DNA from 3 places in the Yersinia mollaretii ATCC 43969 genome. Region 2 is predicted to be linked to each of the others. Evidence: predicted binding sites of a transcription regulator. Region 2 holds the regulator's gene; each other region holds the start of a gene.

Region 1 (7,461 bases), 1.4 Mb from region 2:
GCTTCAGCTAGCTGGTGGGTTAGCCATTGCGGGCACAAAGGCAGGCTGCCTTGGTCACCGCTGTAACGCACCGCTTGGCGGAACAGAATGGGCCAGGCATCGGCCGATAATGACGGTAACTGTTTTTGCTGCAATAGCGCATTAATGTAACCGCACCATAATGTCATGCCATCAATATCGACTAGCGGTAATTCGACTTCGAACTCACCATAAATAGCCAATTCACCCAATTCAGGTTCCATATCATGGAAATCACCCAGTCCCAGACGGTCGCCAACCAGAATCAGGTGTAGATCCAACGGCATGGAGGGGATATGTACCGGTAAGGGACGAGTTTCATCAGGAGAGAGCCAATCGAAGCGTTGCTGGACAATCATTTGTTTCAAGCGCAACCACATTAATGGTTGGGCCTGTAGTGCCCGTACCGACATGATCAATACGCCACCATTAGCCTGATGAACTAAGCCGGGTTGCAGAGTGATTTGATCTTTATGCCATCTAACGCAGCCAAACAGTTGCTCCGGCTCAACCCATTCCTGATAGAGACAGCGTGACTGGGCCGCAAACCGCTCGTCACCACGCTGTGCGGGTTGCCAAGTGACTTGGTGGCCGTGTATCAGATAATCGCCACCAAACAGGGCTGAAGCCTCAGGTTGCAGCTCTTTAACCGCCTCTGCAATTAAAGCCAGATACTCGGTGCTCTCTTGAGCTTTGATCAGCATAAAGCGCGGTTGAGATTGTGGATGACAGAATAGCGTCATGCCATTTTCTAACCGGGGCTGAATCACGGCAAAAGGAACAGGCTCCAATTGGGAGGCGGTAGCGAATAACGCTTCATACGGCGTTGTGTTTGGCAGCAGTGACTGCCATTCAAGTCGGTTATTGGTCAAAGTAATAGATGCAATCGTCAAAAAGGGAAAGGGCGATTATACAAGAATAAAGCAGACTGCATATACGTAGAGTGGCAGTTGATGGCAAGGAGTAAGACATCAGCAGTGCTTCGTACAAAAAACAATCTATTCATGCGCTTTTAGTAGGGTGAAATTCCGTGTAAAGCTGTTATGCTTAATTTAAGTTACGCGGTCACTAAAGAGCTCACGATGAAATATCAACAACTGGAAAATTTAGAAAGTGGTTGGAAATGGGCGTATTTGGTAAAAAAACACCGTGAAGGTGAAGCCATTACCCGACATATCGAAAACAGTGCAGCTACGGATGCCGTAGAGCAACTGGTTAAACTGGAAAGTGAACCAGTGAAGGTGTTGGCGTGGATCGATGTACATATGAACCCGCAACTGGCGACTCGGATGAAGCAGACTATCCGCGCTAGACGTAAACGACACTTCAACGCAGAGCACCAGCATACCCGCAAAAAATCAATCGATTTGGAGTTTTTGGTGTGGCAACGTTTGGCAGCCCTTGCCCGACGCCGTGGCAATACACTTTCAGAGACAGTAGTTCAGTTGATTGAAGATGCTGAGCGCAAAGAGAAATATGCCAACCAGATGTCCTCTTTGAAGCAGGATTTGCAGGATATTCTTGGTAAAGAGAGTTAATCTGTTGGGTATCAATCATCTTAGATGATGACGGAATTACCCTAAGAAAACAGACTGTGACTCAACCTTGCTTAATCATGCGACGAAAAAAAACCCCGCAATGCGGGGTTTTTACGAAAGTAGTAAACTTAAGCCTGTGGCTGAGTTACAACTTCTTTGTAGCCTTTAACTTCGATCTCTACGCGACGATCTGGTGCCAAGCACTCGATCAGAGCAGCACGTGGTTTCACGTTGTCACAGGTGTTGCCTGTAACTGGGTTCGCTTGACCTTCACCGCGAGCGGTGATTTTGTCAGCAGGGATACCTTTAGAAACCAGGTAATCACGCACGCTGTCAGCACGACGCTGAGACAGAGCTAAGTTAGGCGCTGGTTGACCGATACGGTCAGCAAAGCCCAGAACCACTACAGAACCGTCTTTAGGATCGATAGAGCTCAGCTGAGAATACAGTTGGTCCAGAGCTTGCTGGCCTTCTGGTTTCAGAGTTGACTTGTTGAAAGCGAACAGCACGTCAGATTTCAGTGTGAAACGCTTAGTGTCAACAACTGGAGCTGGAGCTGGAGCTGGAGCAATTGGTGCTACAACATCATCCTGACCGAAACGGTAAGAAACACCTACGCTCAGCATGCCGTTGTCTGGACGAGCGCCAACGGTAGCTTTATCACCGATGTTGCTAACCCACTGGTATTCCATACGGGTTGCCCAGTTTTTGGTCCAAGCGTATTCAGCACCCAGAGCTACCAATGGAGAAACACCAGTGTCGTGTGCGCTGTAACGTTGGCCATCAATAGAGCCGTCAGTATCTGCACGCCAAACCATACCACCCAGACGAGTGTAAACGTCTAAGTCCTGTGCTACAGGGTAGCTCAGTTTAGCGGCCAACTGAACGCCTTGCGCTTTGAAAGCACCGTTGTTGGTGTCGCCTTTGTAAGGCATACGGCCAAGCCAGTCGTATCCCATTTCAAAGCCCAGATATTGGTTTGCTTGGTAACCCAAGAACGCACCAGCACCAATTTGGTCTTTATGAGTTGGGCCGTCATTATTAATGATGGAGCCCGTATCTTGGAACTGGGACCAGCCCAGTTTACCACCGGTGTACCAGGTGTTATCTTTCGGTGCGGCTTGCGCTACTGTAGCGAAACCTGCCAGTGCCACTGCTAATGCGATAGCTGTCTTTTTCATTTTACGCCTCGTTATCATCCAAATAGGCAATGAGCTTTAAAAAGCCAAGCCCTTGGTTAAAATTCTTCGTCAAGGTTTTAACGCTCCCGTTAATCACGTTGCCAGTATGATTTGGCATTTTAGAGCAACCTTAGCGATGTAAAGTCTACAACGTGGCGAGAAAGTTACAAGTGTGATGTAATAATCGTCCTGAAAAAAACGCCAATTTGTGCATAATCTTTAACGATTTAGGGGTAAAAAGCAGCGTTTTTTATGCGACATCTTCTGCTACAAGCCGCATTCCGACTCGCTTTATGTCAGTTCTGCAGTAGGAAGCGCTAAATATTGTAATAATTCATGGGATAAATCCTAAATTCACTTAATGATACAAAGAAGAATGAATTTTTAACGTTGCGCACTGTCCCTGAACTACTTTTGTGTCATCTAATGGGTGCATAACAAACCCATAAGCATTTCCTAACTTTGCTGCTAAACGTAATCGGATACGATCCTCTTCTGATAGCTCCGGTAGCCAACCAAGCACGACACTATAATTCCCCGTCAATAATGCTTTTTCCATCGCATCAACAGTCGATAATGGATTGATTTGTCTTAGCTGAACCACCTTATGTGCAGGTAAACCTGATTGTTGCAACCATTGACGGCTCAATTTCTGCTGCGGTGCTAACCATAAGAGCCACCGAGATTGCTTACCAAGCTGTTGTAATAAAGGAAGTAATAGCTGGGTTACTGCAGGCTGGTTTTCACTGTACACAAGTTCACTGATAAGGCCACTATCTGTTGGAGCATCAACTCTTTGTGCTGCATCGCGGGTAACAAGAGAATGATAATTAGCATGATAAGGTTTTAGTGATTGAGTACGCATAATGAACCTCGCCTGTAGTGTGCTGTATGCATATACAGTAGTCACTGTTTGTTCGAAGATCAACTAAATTTTTACAAGATGCTTCGCATAATTGTGAAGTAAATCGGTGCAAATTCATTTTGTATTTGGCTAGGTGATCCATTTTGCGTATTTTTTAATTAGTTGTTCCTCTTACACTTATTACAACTGAATAGGGACGTTAGTTCGGATTTTTACTAAAGGAGTAGTCATGGAAAACGCATCAGAAAATAAAATCATGCAGGCACGGGGTTGTTTTGATTTTTTAGGCCAGATCACAGTTCGCTCACAATTTGGCGGCTATGGCCTGTTGGCTAATGGGATTATGTTTGCAGTGGTTTCTGAGGGGGAACTGTATCTACGCGCTAATGATCAGGTCGAGGGGGTATTTCGTGCGAGAGGGATGACGAACTTTGTTTATGCCAAACGTGGGGTGCCGGTTTTGCTGCGCTACTATTGGGTAGATGCTTTTCTGTGGGGGGATGAACGCACGCTGCGTCATTTTGCACAACAGGCTTATCAAGGGGCTAAAACTGAGGTTTTAAGCAAAAAAGGCCCGACAGTTCGACTGAAGGATTTACCCAATCTTAGCGCCAGCCTTGAGCGGTTATTATGGAAAGCCGGTATTAAGAGTGCGGCCGAGTTGAGGCTTGAGGGCGCTAAACGCTGCTACTTAAAGTTGCGTGCTTTACGGCACTCGCTGGGGATAAATGTTTTGTTGTCACTGGCGGGCGCTATCAGTGGATATCATTATGCCGCCTTGCCCTTAATGATACGTATTGATCTTATTGAATGGTTTGAGACACACATCAGTGCCGCGTATGAACCAGCCTAACCATGGGCCATCGGAATAGCCCGTGGTTCAATTAGCTTGTCTGACTGATACGTTTATTCAGTTCACTGAGTTCAGGCAGTAGTTCAAGCAATAAGCCAATCTGCTGTAAAACCAATTGGTCTTTACTCTCCGGCTCAGGATTGCACCCTTGCAGTCGGGTAGATAAGCCAATGAGTACCTGTGTCATTTTCAAACTGTCGGGTTGTTCTTGCTCAAGAGTGCCTTCGACATAACAAATGGCATCGTTGAGCAAATTCAGTGTGGCGGTATTGGTCAGTTTCTCGCGGTGAGCACCTAACGCGGAGATATAACTGAGCATAGTGTGGTTCAGGCAGAGCAAACGGAATGCCGCCTCCTGGGTTTCTTTATTGTTGTTGGGTTCTGCTGACATATTTGAAATGACGGAGGCTAACTCGGCATCACAATTATGCGCATCGCGGCGCGCTATGCGGTAGGGCAGGCTGTTATCTTTGCCTTGATAGTATTGCACCAGAATGGCATCCAAATAACGGCAGTTCGCATTCAGTGTTTTGTGGACCACCGCAGGCAGTTGGCGGAATTTCCAGTCAGGCCAGATAAAGCTCACGGCGACCCAGGCAATGGCGCACCCCAATAAAGTGTCGAAGACCCGTGGTGCTGCCACCTCAAACCCTTCGCCTAATAGGTTAAAACATAACAAAACCAGCAAGGTAATAAACATTGTGGCATGCGCATATTGAACATTGCGGAAGGCAAAAAAGAGCACCCCAGTAATCACAATCAGGATTAACTGCCCCTCAATTGACGGTACAAAATAGAGAATAGGTAAGCCGATAAGTATACCGGCTAAAGTGCCGATGATGCGCAGTGCGAGTCGGCGGCGAGTCGCATTATAGTTGGGCTGACAAACAAAAAGGCTTGTTAGCAAGATCCAATAACCGTGGCGCATACCAGTCAACTGAATAAATGCATAGCCGACGCAAAGCACGACGGACATGCGGACTGCATGACGAAACAGTGCTGATTTTGGGGTCAAATGGCGGCTGATACGCAGCTTGATATCACTCCAGCCAGTTATACGATCATCAGACAAACGGCTTTCCGGCTGTGGGTTCTCGGCTAGAACCTGCTCTGATTCAATCCCCGCCAGTTGCGCATCAATCGCCCGCAAGTTTTTTAACAGATGGGAGAGCGCTTTAACTTGTTGCACATTCTCGTTTTGAGCCAGCTCTCTGGCCAGTGCCGCATCTAAAAAAGTAAAGGCGCGTTCAAAACGGGGATTATGCTGATACTTTTGTCTCATCAAGATGGATTGTGAGAGTTGCATACAGGCTCTGGCTTGCATGCTCAATAAGCGCTGAAAACGGAAGAGGACATCGCTGTAGCGAAATTTCTCCCGCAGCGCTTGATATTGGACATGTGACGAGCTGGCTCGCTCATGAATATCTTGCGCGACAAAATAGTAGTGCAGCGTTCGCCGAGTCCCGCGCTGGCCCCGGTCACCTTTTAACCGCGTTACCAGTGAGGCTCTGGCTTGATTCAAGGTGGCGACTAAAGTGCCGTTCGCCATTGCGACATCAATAATGGGCTGATCGACATCAGGCTCAATATCGGGGTCAAATAGATTGGCTTTGGCTTCTAAATAGTGAGCAAGCTGCTGATAACAGCGGGCCAAGTTATCCTGTAAGGGGCGGATAGGAAAAATGAGATGCCCGCATAAGGTTAAGATGTTGTACCAAACGGCCCCCAGAATCAGTAGCAGTGGCTGCTGATACCAAATATGGTACATCGAGGTGCCGAGCATGGTGTAGACAGCGATTAACAGCGCGCCAAAGGCAATGGTCGCATAGCGTTGGCCTAAGGCACCCAGCAGAATGAAACCGCAGGTTGAGAAGGTCAGGCCAAGGGCAAACAACCAGGGATAAGGAAATAAAAGCTCAATGGAAGCTGATGCGATAAAAAAACAGATCAGCGTAATGAATAGGTTACGTAACCGCCCGGCCAGGCGGTCATCCAGATCAGTCAGTGCTGCGGCCACGACACCGAGTGTCAGGGGAATGGTCAGTTTAGGTTGTTCAATCCACCATGGAACCGCTGTTACTCCCGCCAACGCGATAAAGATACGGACATAATAAAGCAGGCTACTATTGTAGACATAACGGCGTAAAGCAGTGACGAAAGTGAGCACAAAAAACCTCTAAAACTGAAATTCAGCGTTGCTGATACTGGCGTTGGGCATTGGCTATTCTTGCCTGCTGCGCCATTTCGACTGAAACGACACGGCGACCCACGGGCCATAGTGCGATAGCAGCAATCTTAAAATTGGCAATCCCCACCGGAATCCCGATGATGGTTATACACTGCACAATACCAGTAACGATATGGGATAAGCAGAGCCACCAGCCAAATAAAACAAACCAGACAATATTCAATAAAGAACCGCCAGCTGTTAGCAGAGCATTACTTTTTTCTGGGTATAATTCATTGACATGGATCGCCTCATTACCATAAGGGAGAAATGATAACTTGGTAATTTCCCAGCAAGAGCGGGTTAATGGTAAGGTAAAAATCAGGATGACGCTGACGACTGTGGCTAATAGCCAGCCCAGGGTGGTGAAGAAACCACCTAAAACAAAATTAAGAACGTTCAATACAGTACGCATAGTGATTAAGCCTAACTGAATATAAAAACCGCAATGCGGATGAGTGATAACACCGACTAACCATGGTATAGGGATAGCACGGGTGAGTTTCCTTCTTCAACTATCGGATACCTGTTGTTTAAACTCAATTATTTTATTTACACTCCATTATGTTATTTCAATTCACTTAATACGAGTTATGGCGCGCAGATATGGAACTTAAAGCGACATCTTTTGGCAAGCATCTGGCTCAACACCCCTATAACCGGGTTCGCTTGTTAAATGCGGGCATTGAAGTATGCGGTGATAAACATCAATACCTGATCCCCTTTAATCAGTTGGTTAACATCCAGTGTAAGCGCGGCATTGTTTGGGGTGAGATGGA
Region 2 (7,461 bases):
GCGTGCCGGTTTTTGGTTCCAGCAGGCGACCCGTCCGCGAACGGCCCCCTTCCACAAAGTATTCCACGGAATAACCACGGGTAAACAGCTCGCCCAGATATTCACGGAACACCGTCGAGTAGAGTTTATTGCCCTTAAAGGTGCGGCGAATAAAGAAAGCCCCTAGACGGCGGAAAATCGGACCAGCAGGCCAGAAGTTAAGGTTAATACCAGCCGCAATATGTGGCGGTACCAGCCCTTGATGATAGAGCACGTAGGAGAGCAGCAGATAATCCATATGGCTGCGATGGCAAGGCACATAGACGATTTCATGACCATCTTGCGCCAACTGCCGTACGCGCTCAGCATTATGGACATTAATGCCCTGATACAAGCGGTTCCACGTCCAGCTCAACACCCGGTCAGACAGGCGCACGGCTTCATAAGAGAAGTTTGCTGCAATCTCTTCCATCAGCGTAATGGCATTCTGCTGTGCTTTCTCATGGGAGATTTTCTTGGTCCGTGCTTCATCAGCCACGGCTTTTTCAATCGCCTTAGAGGCGAGCAGTTTCTGGAACAGATCCTGACGGGCTGGCAGGCTTGGGCCTACTGCCGCCAAGCGTTGGCGGGAGAAGTGCATCCGTGCCACCCGTGCCAGTTTGTGGGCAATGGTTTTATCCGTGCCGTGTTCGCTGGCCATGCGGCGCAGTGAAACCGTGGTTGAGAAACGCACAAAACTATCGCGCCCCAGCCACAAGACGGCAAAGAATTTTTGTATGCCGTTGAGTACGCGCAGATGCGGCGTACCATGACCTTCACGGCCTGGCGAGCGGCCAAACATCACAGAAACCGGCAGCATCTGGATATCCAGTGCTGGGTTATTGCGGTGCAGGTCCAGATAATCGTGGAAGAGTTTTACCGACTCCTGTTTCGGCGCGTAGTAGCGAAAGACCCTTGGGCCATTATCGATAAACACGTGGCTGGGAAGTAGCACGCCATCGATCTCCAATGGAATCAATGGGTCGGGCAGATCCAGCGCCTGACACTGCGCTCGCAAAGTCAGCAAATCAGCCTTAGAATTGTAAGGCAAAACGTACAGAATAGGACGAGACGGGTCTAACCCTAACTCAGTCACAGGATCTGCCGGAATAACCTTGCTTTTTACCAACAATTTAAGTGGTAAATTCAATAACTTATAATATATTTTACGCCAACCTGACATAACTACATGAAGCCTCTTGTTAGCAATTCATCGCAAGGATACCAGAAACTGGTTTTTAGATCTGTGGTGATGAGACAACAGAAAGCGGTAAAAATCATCATCTACTTAAGATAAAGGCAATAAAACATGGCGAACCAATCAACAGGGCTAACTCGAATCTATAAAGCAGCGGGTTATTCTGCGAAAGGCTTAAGTGCTGCATGGAAGAATGAAGCGGCTTTTCGTCAAGAAGCGGCCGTGGCCATTATGGCGATCATACTGGCGTTTTGGCTGGATATAGGGGCGATAACGCGTATTTTATTAATTGGCAGTGTCGTATTAGTGATCATTGTTGAAGTGATCAACAGTGCCATTGAAGCCGTGGTAGACCGGATCGGCAGCGAGTTCCATGAGCTTTCCGGACGAGCGAAAGATATGGGGTCCGCCGCTGTATTTTTAGCTATTTTGTTAGCCATTTTTGTCTGGATAACCGCACTTTGGCACCATTTGGGTTAATGTTATCGCGACTCACAGGGGGGTGAGTTAATAACAGGAAACAAATAAGCTGTGATTAATCCCTGTTTTTGTTCACTCTTTGGTTTCCAACACCCGCTTACCTGTATATACTCACAGCAAGACTGTATAAACAAACAGGGGGCGGAATGAAAGCACTTACTACCAGACAGCAAGAGGTTTATGACCTGGTTCGCGATCACTTAGCGCAAACCGGCATGCCACCGACCCGTGCCGAAATTGCGCAGCGTCTGGGGTTTCGCTCTCCTAACGCCGCTGAAGAGCATTTAAAAGCACTGGCCCGTAAAGGCGTGATCGAGATTGTCTCTGGCGCTTCCCGTGGCATTCGTTTGCTGATGGAAGAAGAAGATGGCCTGCCACTGATTGGGCGGGTTGCCGCAGGTGAGCCTCTGCTGGCACAGCAACATATCGAAGGGCACTATAAAGTCGATCCCTCAATGTTTAAACCAAGCGCAGATTTTCTGTTGCGGGTCAATGGGATGTCGATGAGAGATATCGGTATTCTGGATGGTGACCTGCTGGCGGTACACAAAACGCAGGATGTGCGGAACGGGCAAGTCGTGGTTGCACGCATTGATGATGAAGTCACGGTAAAACGCTTGAAAAAACAAGGTAATATCGTACAGCTTCTGCCAGAAAACAGCGAATTTCAGCCGATTGTTGTCGATCTGCGCGAGCAAAACTTCACCATTGAAGGATTGGCCGTTGGTGTCATCCGTAATGGCGACTGGATCTGACTTTAGTGTTTTATGTTTAGTTAATAAGCCGTTCCTGCTCAGGAGCGGCTTTTTATTGTTTATGCTCAGTGAGCCTAACTAATGACTTTTCTACTTCAAACACGCTTCAAACACGACGATATATTTAGATTGAGATGATTCCGACAAATAAGCTATTACCTGCTGTTTTTACTGCGCTTTATTAGCGCTTATTTCTATATATTGGCTGTGATCTCAGCGTTTAATATATTCAAAACTTCTAATATTAGCTTCCTCTGCTATAGTTATTTCTACGGTAAGCAAAACAATGAAGCCTAATTTAAATTATGAAGCTGAGTAATAATATAAATTAGATTGTTATTTATTCGTAGCGAATATTTATCGTATTGAACTCACTAAACTGACTAATCCCAAGGTAACGGAGATATTATGAATAAAGATCAAGCCGACGGTAACTGGAAGCAGATTAAAGGTAAAGTGAAAGAGAAATGGGGCAAGCTGACTGACGATGACCTGAAGGTGATTGAAGGCAAGCGTGACCAACTGGTGGGTAAAATTCAGGAGAAATACGGCTATCAAAAAGAGCAGGCCGAAAAAGAAGTCAAAGCTTGGGAAGACCACAGCAAGCATCGCTGGTAACAGCGTTAAAGGGATGTAAACTGATGTTGGTATCAATTGATCGGATCTGATTTCACCCAATGAATGCTTTAATTTAAACTGACAACTTCCTGTTAGCACGTTATTTATGTAAATGGCAGTGAAGTCAGTGACTCTGTTTTAATTAAGCCACTCTATTGATATTCGATGTATACCACCATAAGCACAAGGATGTGTAATATTAGAAGACTCAGGCTTCATAATCTAATTATATATCCGCGCCTATGTTTATTATATTAGGCTTAGGTATTCAGGTATTTATTACTCAACGCCATTCAATACTGACGCCTTGTGGGCGACAGTCTATTCGCTATCACCACTGAGTTACCTCTTTTTGCTCACAATCGAGTGGTCGTGATCGCAGTGATCATGACTTTCACAGGCTTCAACAACCCCGCATTCAGCACATAAACCGTGAGCTTCAACCACACTATGGCGCAGTGTAAAACCAGACTGTTTTGCTAATTGCGCTAGCGCTTCTTCGATACCCACAGTAGTACGTTCTGTCACTATCTTGCAGCGATCACAGATAAACAGTGCTGAAGTATGGGTTGGCTCTTCAAAATGATGGCACAGCACATAGCTGTTCGCTGATTCTACACGGTGAATAAAACCTTGTTCTAGTAAGAAATCCAATGCGCGATAAACGGTGGGTGGCTTCGCCTGAGGTTCCGAAATGCGCAGCAGATCCAACAAATCATATGCGCTGATTGCACCCGGCTGTTGAGCCATTAAACGTAATACTTCAAGACGTTGCGGTGTCAGCCGGACGTTCCGTTGTTGGCACAAGCTTTCAGCCTGAGCCAGCAGTTTTTCCTGATTGATAGGGTTCATCATTTACATCCCGCAGCATTCGAATTGAACTGATTTTACCATATTTACTGTTAATCGCCGATAGATGAAAAAGTGGGAGGAAGGCGGGTATCACAATTCTAGTAAGTCACCGCCAGCCTCAATATCAATTTATGGCTCCACTATCACACGGGCAGCCATAACAAGGTTCTATGGTATAATCGCCAGTTCCATCCCTTTGCCTTGTTCACTTAGTGAGCAAATCAATGGATAATAGATGCAGTAATCACAGATGAAATCACAGTAAATGCACGAAGCTCAGACATTTTCCAGCACTCAGGCCACTAAGCCGCCATACCCCCTACAGCGTTTCTCCGTCGCGCCGATGCTCGATTGGACAGATCGCCATTGCCGCTATTTTCATCGGTTGTTGACCAAACAAACATTGCTCTATACCGAGATGGTCACCACCGGTGCCATTATTCATGGTAAAGGCGACTATCTGGCTTATAGCGAACAGGATCATCCTGTGGCGCTACAACTTGGTGGTAGCGACCCGCAGGCATTAGCGCAGTGTGCCAAGCAGGCTGAGTTTCGCGGCTACAATGAAATAAATCTGAATGTGGGTTGCCCCTCTGATCGGGTGCAAAATGGTCGTTTTGGTGCCTGTTTAATGGCTGAGGCCAATCTGGTTGCTGATTGCATTAAAGCCATGCGTGACGTGGTTTCTATTCCGGTCACGGTAAAAACCCGTATTGGGATTGACCAGTTGGATAGCTATGAGTTTTTATGCGAATTCGTGCAAACTGTCGCTGAGCAGGGGGAATGTGATATTTTCACCATCCACGCCCGAAAAGCTTGGCTCTCTGGGCTTAGCCCGAAAGAGAACCGCGAAGTGCCGCCGCTGGATTATGAGCGGGTTTATCAGCTCAAACGTGATTTCCCAGCACTGACCATCGCCATTAACGGCGGGGTGAAAACGCTGGCTGAAGCCAAAGAGCATCTCAAGCACCTTGATGGGGTGATGATGGGACGCGAGGCCTATCAAAATCCAAGTATTTTGACGCAAGTGGATCGCGAGCTGTTTGACTCGAATGCCCCAGTGGTTGATAGCGTTAAGGCCATTGAAGCGCTTTATCCCTATATCGAGCAAGAGCTGTCACGGGGTGCCTATCTCGGCCACATCACCCGCCATATTTTGGGTATTTTCCAAGGCATCCCCGGTGCACGTCAGTGGCGTCGTCACCTCAGTGAAAATGCACATAAGCCCGGTGCAGATGTCTCCGTCGTCGAGCAGGCGTTGGCGCTGGTCACTCGTCCACAGCAAAGTTCACTATAAGTTAGTCAAATTGACCAATGCCTACCTGTTTTTTGGGTAGGCTATGTTGATTAAATCACTAATAAAATCAATCGATTAGATTGGATCTCTAATTTGGCACGTTTCTTGTAATAGCCTTGATAAAATCCCTATTTGTGCCGTGATATTTGATGGTGCGGTACGAGGGAAATAAACAGTGAGTGAGGAGCTAGCCATGTTCGAAATTCTTTTTGTTATCGGTTTTTTCATCATGTTGATGGTGACCGGTATTTCCTTATTAGGGATATTTGCGGCTTTACTGGCTGCGGCGGCTTTTATGATGGTCGGCGGGTTATTTGTCATGATGATTAAGCTGTTGCCATGGCTGATTCTGGCGATCGTCGCCGTCTGGCTCTGGCGTTCGATGCAGAAACCAGCCGTCAGACGTTACTAAAATTTTACTTTCTTGCGGCAGCGATCACAGCCTGAAAGTTTAGTAGGATGAATCTGAGGGAAAACGTATTTTTTCTCCAACGTGCTTGTTAGGATGCTACGCAATACGATTTGGTATCACATTTTCATCCCTGCCAGAGGTAAAAATAGCCGTATAAACGGCAGTTAGTTCTGGTGGAATACTCTGCTGTACCCCTACATGTGCATCAAAGAAAATAGTGTAACCAGAGCCTCTGTCGTAGAGGCTCTGGTTATTACTTTTAATGTCATACTTAGCGAGCAAAGTACTGTGCTCGCTAGGACTTAATACCCATATCAAAGATTAGAAAAGAATCTCTCATAGTTAGCTATGATATACGCTATTTGCGCATCAAAAGCCTCTTTGGCCATTTGCTTCTCTGTTTCATCTTTACATCTATTTTTGATATCAAAATAGCTCTGTTGCATTAATTGAACAGAAACATCCATCGACTTTTGAAATGCGGATAAGTTATTATTTTCGCCGTAAGCTTCTAATAGAAGGTCAAACTTCTCATCAGCAAAATCGCGTAACATTTGGAATTCTATATTGTTTATTTTATTATCACGGTAAATGTTATTTAGTAATACATTTATATCTCTATTATGTTCAGAATGACTCATGGTTAATCCTCATAAAGTAAAGTTAATTTATATTGTTTGGGTGTTACCGTTTGAGAATATATAGTTAATGGTGTGGAGGCAATCAGGGTTTATTTAACTAGGGCTTGAAAATAATAAGAAATAATTTTTTTAATAAGTTCTAATTTAAATATTGGATAGCGATATTTGCTATCCAATATTGGCGAACTCATTCAAAGAAACAGCAAATTTAAGGAATCAACAAGCTGGATCCTGTCGTCTGGCGGTTCTCTAATATTTCATGGGCACGACGTGCATCTCGTAGCGGGAATTGCTGGTTTTTAGCCACATCAACATTAATCGCGCCGCTGGCTATCAGTGTAAATAGCTCATGGCTGGCAGTTTCCAGCTCTTGCCGATTAGTGACATACGCATTGAGCGACGGGCGGGTCACATACAGCGCGCCTTTTTGGTTCAGCGTGGCAAGGTCAATACCGGTCACCGGGCCGGAGGCATTACCGAAGCTGACCATCAGACCTCGGCGCTTGAGGCTGTCGAGTGAGTCCAGCCAAGTGCTTTTCCCCACCGAGTCATAGACGACACCCACTTTTTCGCCATGAGTCAGTTCAGCAACCCGCTCGGCAATATTTTCTGTGCGATAGTTAATCGTCGCCCAAGCTCCGGCGGCTTTTGCCAACGCCGCTTTTTCATCCGAGCCGACACTGCCAATCAATTTTGCACCTAGTGCTTTTGCCCATTGGCAGGCAATTAATCCGACACCACCTGCCGCCGCATGGAATAAGAATATTTCGCCGGGTTTGATTTCATGGGTCTGACGCAATAAATATTGGACTGTCAGCCCCTTAAGGAATGATGCCGCCGCTTGCTCGAAAGAGATCTGCTCAGGGAGCAAGGCTATTTTCTCAGCCGCGACATTATGCACTTCGCTGTAAGCGCCAAGGGCTGACTGAGCGTAGACCACCCGATCCCCCACTTTTAAGCTACTCACCGAGGAACCCACTTTCACGACAACGCCAGCAGCCTCTGTCCCCAAGCCGCTTGGGAAATGGGCTGGCGGATATAGCCCGCTACGGACATAAGTATCAATATAGTTAATGCCGATTGCTTTGTTTTCGACCTGAACTTCATCTGCTGCGGGATCTGTCGGTGTAAAATCAAGGTATTGCAGCACTTCAGGCCCGCCAGTGGTGGTAAATTGAATATGCTTTGCC
Region 3 (7,461 bases), 2.0 Mb from region 2:
CTGAGTTACCACTTAGTTTATGGGGTTATTTATCGTGATTAACCGTTGGTTTATCACTGGCACGGATACCGATGTCGGTAAAACCGTCGCCAGTTGTGCATTATTACAAGCCGCCGCTCATCTGGGCTATCGGACTGCGGGTTATAAGCCCGTCGCCTCTGGCAGCCAGATGACGGCCGATGGCCTGCGCAACAGTGATGCTTTGGCGCTACAGGCCAACAGCAGTGAGGCGCTCGATTATGCCCAAGTAAATCCGCTGACACTGCTGGAAGCGACCTCGCCACATATTGCTAGCGAAAGTGAAGGCCGCGAGATCCATTTATCGGCCCTATCACAAGGCTTGCGGCAGCTTGAGCAATCCGCTGACTGGATACTGGTCGAAGGGGCTGGCGGCTGGTTTACCCCACTCTCCCCGCAAGCGACTTTTGCTGATTGGGTAGAGCAGGAACAGTTGCCAGTCATTCTGGTGGTGGGGGTCAAGTTGGGGTGCATCAATCATGCATTATTGACCGCGCTGGCGATTCGACACGCGGGATTGACACTGGCTGGTTGGGTGGCAAATGAAGTCATTCCAACCGGGGGGCGGCAAGCGGAGTATCTGGCGACATTGACGCGGATGATTGATGCACCGCTATTGGGGGTTATTCCTCATCTGACTGATCTCACTCAGCATCCCGCCACTGAACGCCGTGATCTTGGCGGCTATCTGGATCTACGGCGGCTGTCGGGCGAATAGAAAATCGAGGGCCAATCGGTATGATTAGCCCTTTTATCTCTTGGCGGAGGCCCGCGATACCTAAGCCACATCAACTGGCTAAATGCTCAATAATCATATCTTCATCCAATTGATCCAGTGTCCCTTGTGCCACGTTTCTGCCGCCCGCCATCAGGCAAAATCGATCGGCAACATGCTGAATTAGCGGCAAACGATGCTCCACCAATAACACCGTCAAACCCAAGCTACGACTAAGTTGATGCAGGATATTGCCGATATCCTCACTCAACGGGGGTAAGGTGCCGTTCCCCGGTTCGTCGAGAATCAGCAACTCCGGCTCTGCCACCAGCGCTCTGGCGATGGCTAACTGCTGCTGTTGATTGCGACTTAGCTCGCCCCCACGCTGGCTGCGTTTATCATGTAGTTGGGGGAACAAATCAAAAATCCAACCGGGAATGGGGTGCGACTTATGACGGCCCGCCAACACGGCGATCAGCATGTTCTCTTCGACACTCAGTTGAGAGAAAATCTGCTGCCCTTGTGGGACATAGCCGATGCCCAGCGCGGTGCGTCCCTCGACGGGTTGCTGTAGCAAGTTTTGTGGCGGCTGGTGGTGGGGTTGCCAAGTCATGGTGCCACTTTTAATCGGCAAATGACCCATGATGCAATTAATTAGCGTGGTCTTCCCGACGCCGTTGCGCCCAATCAAACAGGTGCACTGGCCACGGGGAAGCTCCAGATTGATATCCCAAAGGATATGAGTCTGGCCATAGTATTGATTTACAGCGGTTAAACTCAGCATCAGTGCTTCTCCTCAGTCGATCTCAGTAGTTCACAGGTGGCCCGGAGTTCTGTAACGGCTAGCGAAGGATTAACCAGCAAATTTGCATACTTGATAGCGGCAGATCAGCATAAAACACCACACTTATGCTGTGTGGTTGTGCATGTAAACTCTCTGTTTCACAGAGATATGAAGCAACTCTCGGGCCAAGTTACTGTGGGCAGCGGTAAAACTTGTATGTTAACGGGCTGTAAATGGTTTTAACGCGGGGGTTAGGCATGAAAATGCCAGTGCCAGCGGGGGAAAGAGTGGTGAATGATGGATTCCTTGCACTCAAGCGGTGCTCTGGTGGAGAAAATGGTGCAGAAAAACAGATCGGCGATAATGATTGGATCAGAGGGTAACAAGGTGAAAAATGTAGAATTAGCAAGTCGGGTAGTTAGTACGAATTGAAATATATGCTGAAATAAAAATGTAAAAAAAACACTAAAAAAGCTAATTAGTCCCTAATTCATCGCCAAGCTTTGCTTTTCGCCAACTCCCAGCCCCTATGGGGTTGAATGAGTTATCCACCATTCCTGTGGATAACCTTGTGCATTAGCCATAGAAAACTGATGGCAAGCGAGAGCCGGCGCGGCTTCTGACCCTGTTGTCCGGATTCTCTACTTTTAATAAATAACATTTATTTTCAGTAAGTTAATTAAAATCAAGTGTCGTCAATTATAATTGAGGTCAATGGATAATCCTTAATCAATTAACTATCACTAGTGTGTTTATGTTAATCGTTGGGGATAAAATACCTTTACAGTGCAACGAGCCTCTGAGTGTCACTGTCACGAAGCAACGCCGCCGTGTTTAAAGAAATTCCTACACTTTGGTGCTTGAAGCTGGTTTTATATCCAGTATCATAGGGGTGGTAAAATTTTATGGGGCTTTCATAATTAGCCTCCTGATAGTGTGTTTCTCCGGCGGGTAGCAAATTCATGAGTAAAGCATTCAAACTACATTCTGAGTTTAAACCAGCGGGCGATCAGCCTGATGCCATCCGTAAACTGGAGGAGGGGCTGGAGAATGGTCTGGCTCACCAGACGCTATTAGGGGTGACGGGATCAGGTAAAACCTTTACGGTCGCCAATGTCATTGCTGACTTAAATCGGCCGACCATGGTATTGGCGCCAAATAAGACCTTGGCCGCCCAGCTTTATGGCGAGATGAAAGAGTTTTTTCCTGATAACGCGGTCGAGTATTTCGTCTCCTACTATGACTACTATCAGCCCGAAGCCTACGTCCCCAGCTCCGATACCTTTATCGAAAAAGACGCCTCGGTAAACGAACACATCGAACAAATGCGGCTCTCCGCCACCAAAGCCTTGCTGGAGCGGCGGGATGTGATCGTGGTGGCCTCGGTCTCCGCGATTTATGGTTTGGGTGACCCCGACTTATACCTGAAAATGATGCTGCATCTGACCAAGGGCATGATCATTGATCAGCGCTCAATTTTGCGTCGTTTGTCAGAGTTGCAATACAGCCGTAATGATCAGGTATTTCAGCGGGGGACTTTTCGAGTACGCGGTGAGGTGATCGACATCTTCCCTGCTGAGTCCGATGAGTGGGCGCTGCGGGTTGAATTGTTCGATGACGAGGTTGAGCGGCTCTCGATATTTGATCCACTGACAGGCCAGCTACAGCACGAAGTACCCCGTTTTACGGTTTACCCGAAAACGCACTACGTTACCCCAAGGGAGCGTATTTTACAGGCGATGGAAGAGATCAAAGTCGAACTGGCTGATCGACGTAAGGTGCTGTTAGAAAACAACAAACTGTTGGAAGAACAGCGCATTGCTCAGCGAACCCAATTTGACCTCGAAATGATGAATGAACTGGGCTATTGCTCTGGCATTGAAAACTACTCCCGCTACCTTTCGGGCCGTGGGCCGGGCGAGCCACCGCCGACGCTATTCGACTATCTGCCCGCCGATGGTTTGCTGATTGTCGATGAGTCCCACGTCACGATCCCGCAGATTGGCGGCATGTACAAAGGCGACCGTTCACGTAAAGAGACGTTGGTGGAGTATGGTTTCCGGCTGCCATCGGCACTGGATAACCGCCCGATGCGTTTTGAAGAATTTGAAGCGTCGGCACCACAAACCATCTATGTCTCGGCCACGCCGGGCAAATACGAACTGGAGAAATCCGGTGGCGATATCATTGAGCAAGTGGTGCGGCCTACGGGCTTGCTTGACCCACTGATTGAAGTGCGGCCTGTCGCCACACAGGTCGATGACCTGTTATCAGAAATTCGTATCCGTGCTGCGATTAACGAGCGGGTGCTAGTGACCACCTTGACCAAACGTATGGCCGAGGATCTCACCGAGTATCTCGTGGAGCATGGCGCACGGGTACGCTACCTGCATTCGGACATTGATACCGTTGAGCGGGTTGAGATTATTCGCGATTTACGTCTGGGTGAGTTTGATGTGCTGGTGGGCATCAACTTGCTGCGGGAAGGTTTGGATATGCCGGAGGTTTCGCTGGTTGCCATTCTGGATGCCGATAAAGAAGGTTTTCTGCGCTCTGAGCGCTCCTTAATCCAGACCATTGGCCGTGCGGCACGTAACCTCAACGGCAAAGCTATTCTTTATGGCGACCGAATTACGGCTTCAATGGAAAAAGCCATTGGTGAAACCGAACGGCGAAGAGCCAAACAGCAAGCTTACAACGAAGAACGTGGCATAACTCCGCAAGGGCTTAACAAGAAAATTGGTGATCTTCTGCAACTGGGCCAACCGTCTACCCGTGGTAAAGGGAAAGGGCGGGGGGGCAAAGTGGCCGATCCCGATAACTACCTCTCCTTGCCACCGAAAGCGCTGGATCAGAAAATCCGTGAGCTGGAAGCCAAAATGTACACTTACGCGCAAAATCTGGAGTTTGAACAGGCGGCAGAATTGCGTGACCAAGTTCATCAGTTGCGCCAGCAGTTTATCGCCATCTCCTGATGGATAGGGGTTGCCGAGGAGGCCGCTGGTGCTCATCAGGTGATAAATCGGCAATTTTGCTTGTCGCATCAGCCAATCCTGATTAATGTGTGCGGCTGATAAAATTGTCACCTAATAAAGCGCGAGATAAATAATGAGTGAACACTTATCCAAAGATCCGCTGCACGGCATTACGCTGGAGCAATTGCTGACCAAACTGGTGGAGCACTATGGTTGGGAAGAGCTGGGATACCGTATCCAGATCAACTGTTTCACCAGTGATCCCAGCATTAAATCTAGCCTGAAGTTTTTGCGCCGCACCCCGTGGGCAAGGGCTAAAGTAGAAGCGCTCTATATCCACATGATCGATAACGCAGCATTACAGGCTAAATCCAAGGAGCCACGCCCCTAGTTCGCTTACGCGGAAGCCGCGCCACCCAACTGTTGCAAGGTCGCTTCCAGTGCCAGTCGCAATAGCTCACGGTCGTGGCGGTAAGGGATATCTTTGGCTTCCAGAGGTTGCTGCACAATAATTCGATCTTTCACGCCACTAATATCAATCCGTGGGCTGACAATAGCCGCATCAATAATTTTGCGGCCAATTTTGCTCTCCATGATGGCCAGTTTTTCTTGCAGCGAGAGCGCGGCGGCCGCGACACTCAGCTCACGCCCCAGATTGCCAATATAGATCATGCTGGCAGAGCTACGCCGTAAAGCTTGGGTTAAATCATCCAGCAGCAGCAGTGGCATCAAGCTGGTTAAAAAGCTACCGGGGCCGATCAGAATAACATCTGCCTGCCCTATGGCCTCGATCGCCTCCCGTGTCGCATGGACGTGGGGTGACAGCAACATCTCTTGTGGCATCTGTGCCAGTTGATCGATATTTACCTCACCATAAACCGGGTGCCCTTCACTGTCGATCGCCAGCAAATCGACGGGGTGCTCAGACATGGGAATAAGCCAGGCCTCCACTTTCAGTAAACTGCGCACCAGATTGATGGCTTCAATAGGGCGGATGCTGAGGTGATCCAACGCCTTAAGCATCAAATTCCCCAGATTGTGGCCCGCCAATTCGCCATTGCCCGTAAAACGGTACTCAAACATCGCAGACGCCACACTTGGCTCAGTAATCAATTGATTGAGGCAATTTCGGGTATCGCCCCACGCAATTCCACCTTCTGAACGACGTATGCGCCCAGTTGAGCCGCCATTATCGGTGGTGGTGACAATACCTGTCAGGCGCGAGCCTAAAGGGGAAAGGGCTGACATCACTCGGCCGAGTCCATGGCCGCCGCCTAATGCCACCACCCGATCGAGATCCGCTAAGGTGCGATTTCGCATATTTTTCCTGTCTAAATAGGGGTGCCTAACTCTAATAGCGTATACCCGTCATCTTTTAAATTGTAGGTGCCTTTGTGCACCTTGAAATCATTTGGGTATCGCTAAGGGTGAAATTGCTGCATAAGTTAACGGATTTGTCGCTAAAACGCGATAAAAGCCATGGTTTTCGTGATTTTAAACAGGGTATTAGCGGGCAGCTAAGCTACCATCAATGACGGTGAGTTGTGTCAGCTAAGTCGTTGTATATAAAAATATATAGCGAAAAACTGCGATTGGCTATCCTGTCGTTTTAGCGTTAGAATCTTTAGGAAAAGTAGGGTTTTTAGCGCTTTGTTGCTGTTGGCTTTACTTTTTAAACCATGGTTCAGAAGCGGTGCGTAAACTGTGACTGAACATAAACTCCTAGCCTTGGTGCCTACGTTGTCCCGAGCCGCGAATATGCGTTTCGTTTATGGACAATAGGGTGCTCTGGCCGTGGCTTTAAGCCACCAGGGTGCGAGGTAGAAATGCCTGCATCTCCCGTATTTGGAAAGGTGTTATGGTACAACTGACTGACGCATTTGCGCGCAAGTTCTATTACTTGCGCCTATCGATCACCGATGTGTGCAACTTTCGCTGCACCTACTGTCTGCCGGATGGCTATCGGCCCGATGGACTAAAAAGCTTTCTGAGCCTCGACGAAATAAGCCGCGTTAGCCGCGCCTTTGCCCTGTTAGGTACTGAAAAAATCCGCCTGACGGGCGGTGAACCCTCTATGCGGCGTGATTTCACCGACATCATCGCCACCATTCGGCAAAATCCCGCGATCCGCACATTGGCGGTGACCACCAATGGTTACCGTTTAGCGCGTGATGCAGCACAATGGCGGGAGGCTGGGCTGACGGCGATTAATGTCAGTGTCGATAGTCTGGACCCACGACAATTTCATGCTATCACCGGGCAAGATAAATTCCATCAAGTGATGCAAGGTATTGATGCCGCTTTTGAGGCCGGTTTTGATAAAGTCAAAATCAATGCCGTGCTGATGCGCGATGTCAACGACCGCCATCTGAGCGCCTTCCTTAATTGGATAAAACTCCGCCCCATCCAACTGCGATTCATTGAACTGATGGAGACGGGCGAGGGCGGCCATCTGTTCCGCAAGCATCATGTCTCCGGCGGTATCATCCGCCAGCAACTACTCCAGCAAGGTTGGCAGCAACAAGAGCGCGCGCGCAGTGATGGCCCCGCTCAGGTGTTCCATCATCCTGATTATTTGGGCGAAGTGGGGCTGATCATGCCCTACGAAAAAGACTTTTGCGCCAGTTGTAACCGCTTACGTGTTTCAGCGCTGGGAAATCTGCATCTATGCTTATTTGGCGAACAGGGCATTACGCTACGTGACCTGCTGGGCAGTGACGACCAGCAAGATGAGCTGATGGCGCGGATTCAGAGTGCACTGCAAACCAAAAAGCAGACCCATTTCCTGCATCAGGGCAACAGTGGCATTACACAGAATTTATCGTTTATTGGCGGCTGATGCCCTGCGAGTGAACGCCGCTAATTAGGAATATTTATGACTCAACTGACTCACATTAATGCCGCAGGCGAAGCCCACATGGTGGATGTTTCTGCCAAAGCTGACACCGTGCGCGAAGCGCGGGCAGAGG

The links. Region 2 encodes LexA, which represses DNA repair genes until DNA is damaged. Its sites were predicted from a motif close to TNCTGTATGTACATACAGNA; they were not measured.
Positions count from the first base shown of each region.
Region 1: sulA (SOS-induced cell division inhibitor SulA) is a predicted target of LexA. The motif match lies at 3,623-3,642, and genes of this name have one in related genera.
Region 3: uvrB (excinuclease ABC subunit UvrB) is a predicted target of LexA. The motif match lies at 2,382-2,401, and genes of this name have one in related genera.

Region 1 covers NZ_CP054043.1:3,981,413-3,988,873, reverse strand. The annotation lists gene HRD69_RS17805 (AAA family ATPase) at 1-890, opposite strand, end outside; gene matP (macrodomain Ter protein MatP) at 1,101-1,556, shown strand; gene ompA (porin OmpA) at 1,685-2,737, opposite strand; gene sulA (SOS-induced cell division inhibitor SulA) at 3,096-3,602, opposite strand; gene HRD69_RS17785 (TfoX/Sxy family DNA transformation protein) at 3,832-4,455, shown strand; gene yccS (YccS family putative transporter) at 4,487-6,622, opposite strand; gene HRD69_RS17775 (YccF domain-containing protein) at 6,645-7,097, opposite strand; gene helD (DNA helicase IV) at 7,289-7,461, shown strand, end outside.
Region 2 covers NZ_CP054043.1:789,899-797,359, reverse strand. The annotation lists gene plsB (glycerol-3-phosphate 1-O-acyltransferase PlsB) at 1-1,201, opposite strand, end outside; gene HRD69_RS03485 (diacylglycerol kinase) at 1,328-1,696, shown strand; gene lexA (transcriptional repressor LexA) at 1,843-2,451, shown strand; gene HRD69_RS03475 (CsbD family protein) at 2,860-3,069, shown strand; gene zur (zinc uptake transcriptional repressor Zur) at 3,412-3,921, opposite strand; gene dusA (tRNA dihydrouridine(20/20a) synthase DusA) at 4,187-5,218, shown strand; gene pspG (envelope stress response protein PspG) at 5,412-5,630, shown strand; gene HRD69_RS03455 (hypothetical protein) at 5,945-6,271, opposite strand; gene HRD69_RS03450 (quinone oxidoreductase) at 6,480-7,461, opposite strand, start outside.
Region 3 covers NZ_CP054043.1:2,806,309-2,813,769, forward strand. The annotation lists gene bioC (malonyl-ACP O-methyltransferase BioC) at 1-42, shown strand, start outside; gene bioD (dethiobiotin synthase) at 35-736, shown strand; gene HRD69_RS12355 (branched-chain amino acid ABC transporter ATP-binding protein) at 807-1,517, opposite strand; gene uvrB (excinuclease ABC subunit UvrB) at 2,480-4,492, shown strand; gene HRD69_RS12365 (VF530 family protein) at 4,626-4,883, shown strand; gene yvcK (uridine diphosphate-N-acetylglucosamine-binding protein YvcK) at 4,889-5,812, opposite strand; molybdenum cofactor riboswitch at 6,200-6,364, shown strand; gene moaA (GTP 3',8-cyclase MoaA) at 6,351-7,331, shown strand; gene moaC (cyclic pyranopterin monophosphate synthase MoaC) at 7,368-7,461, shown strand, end outside.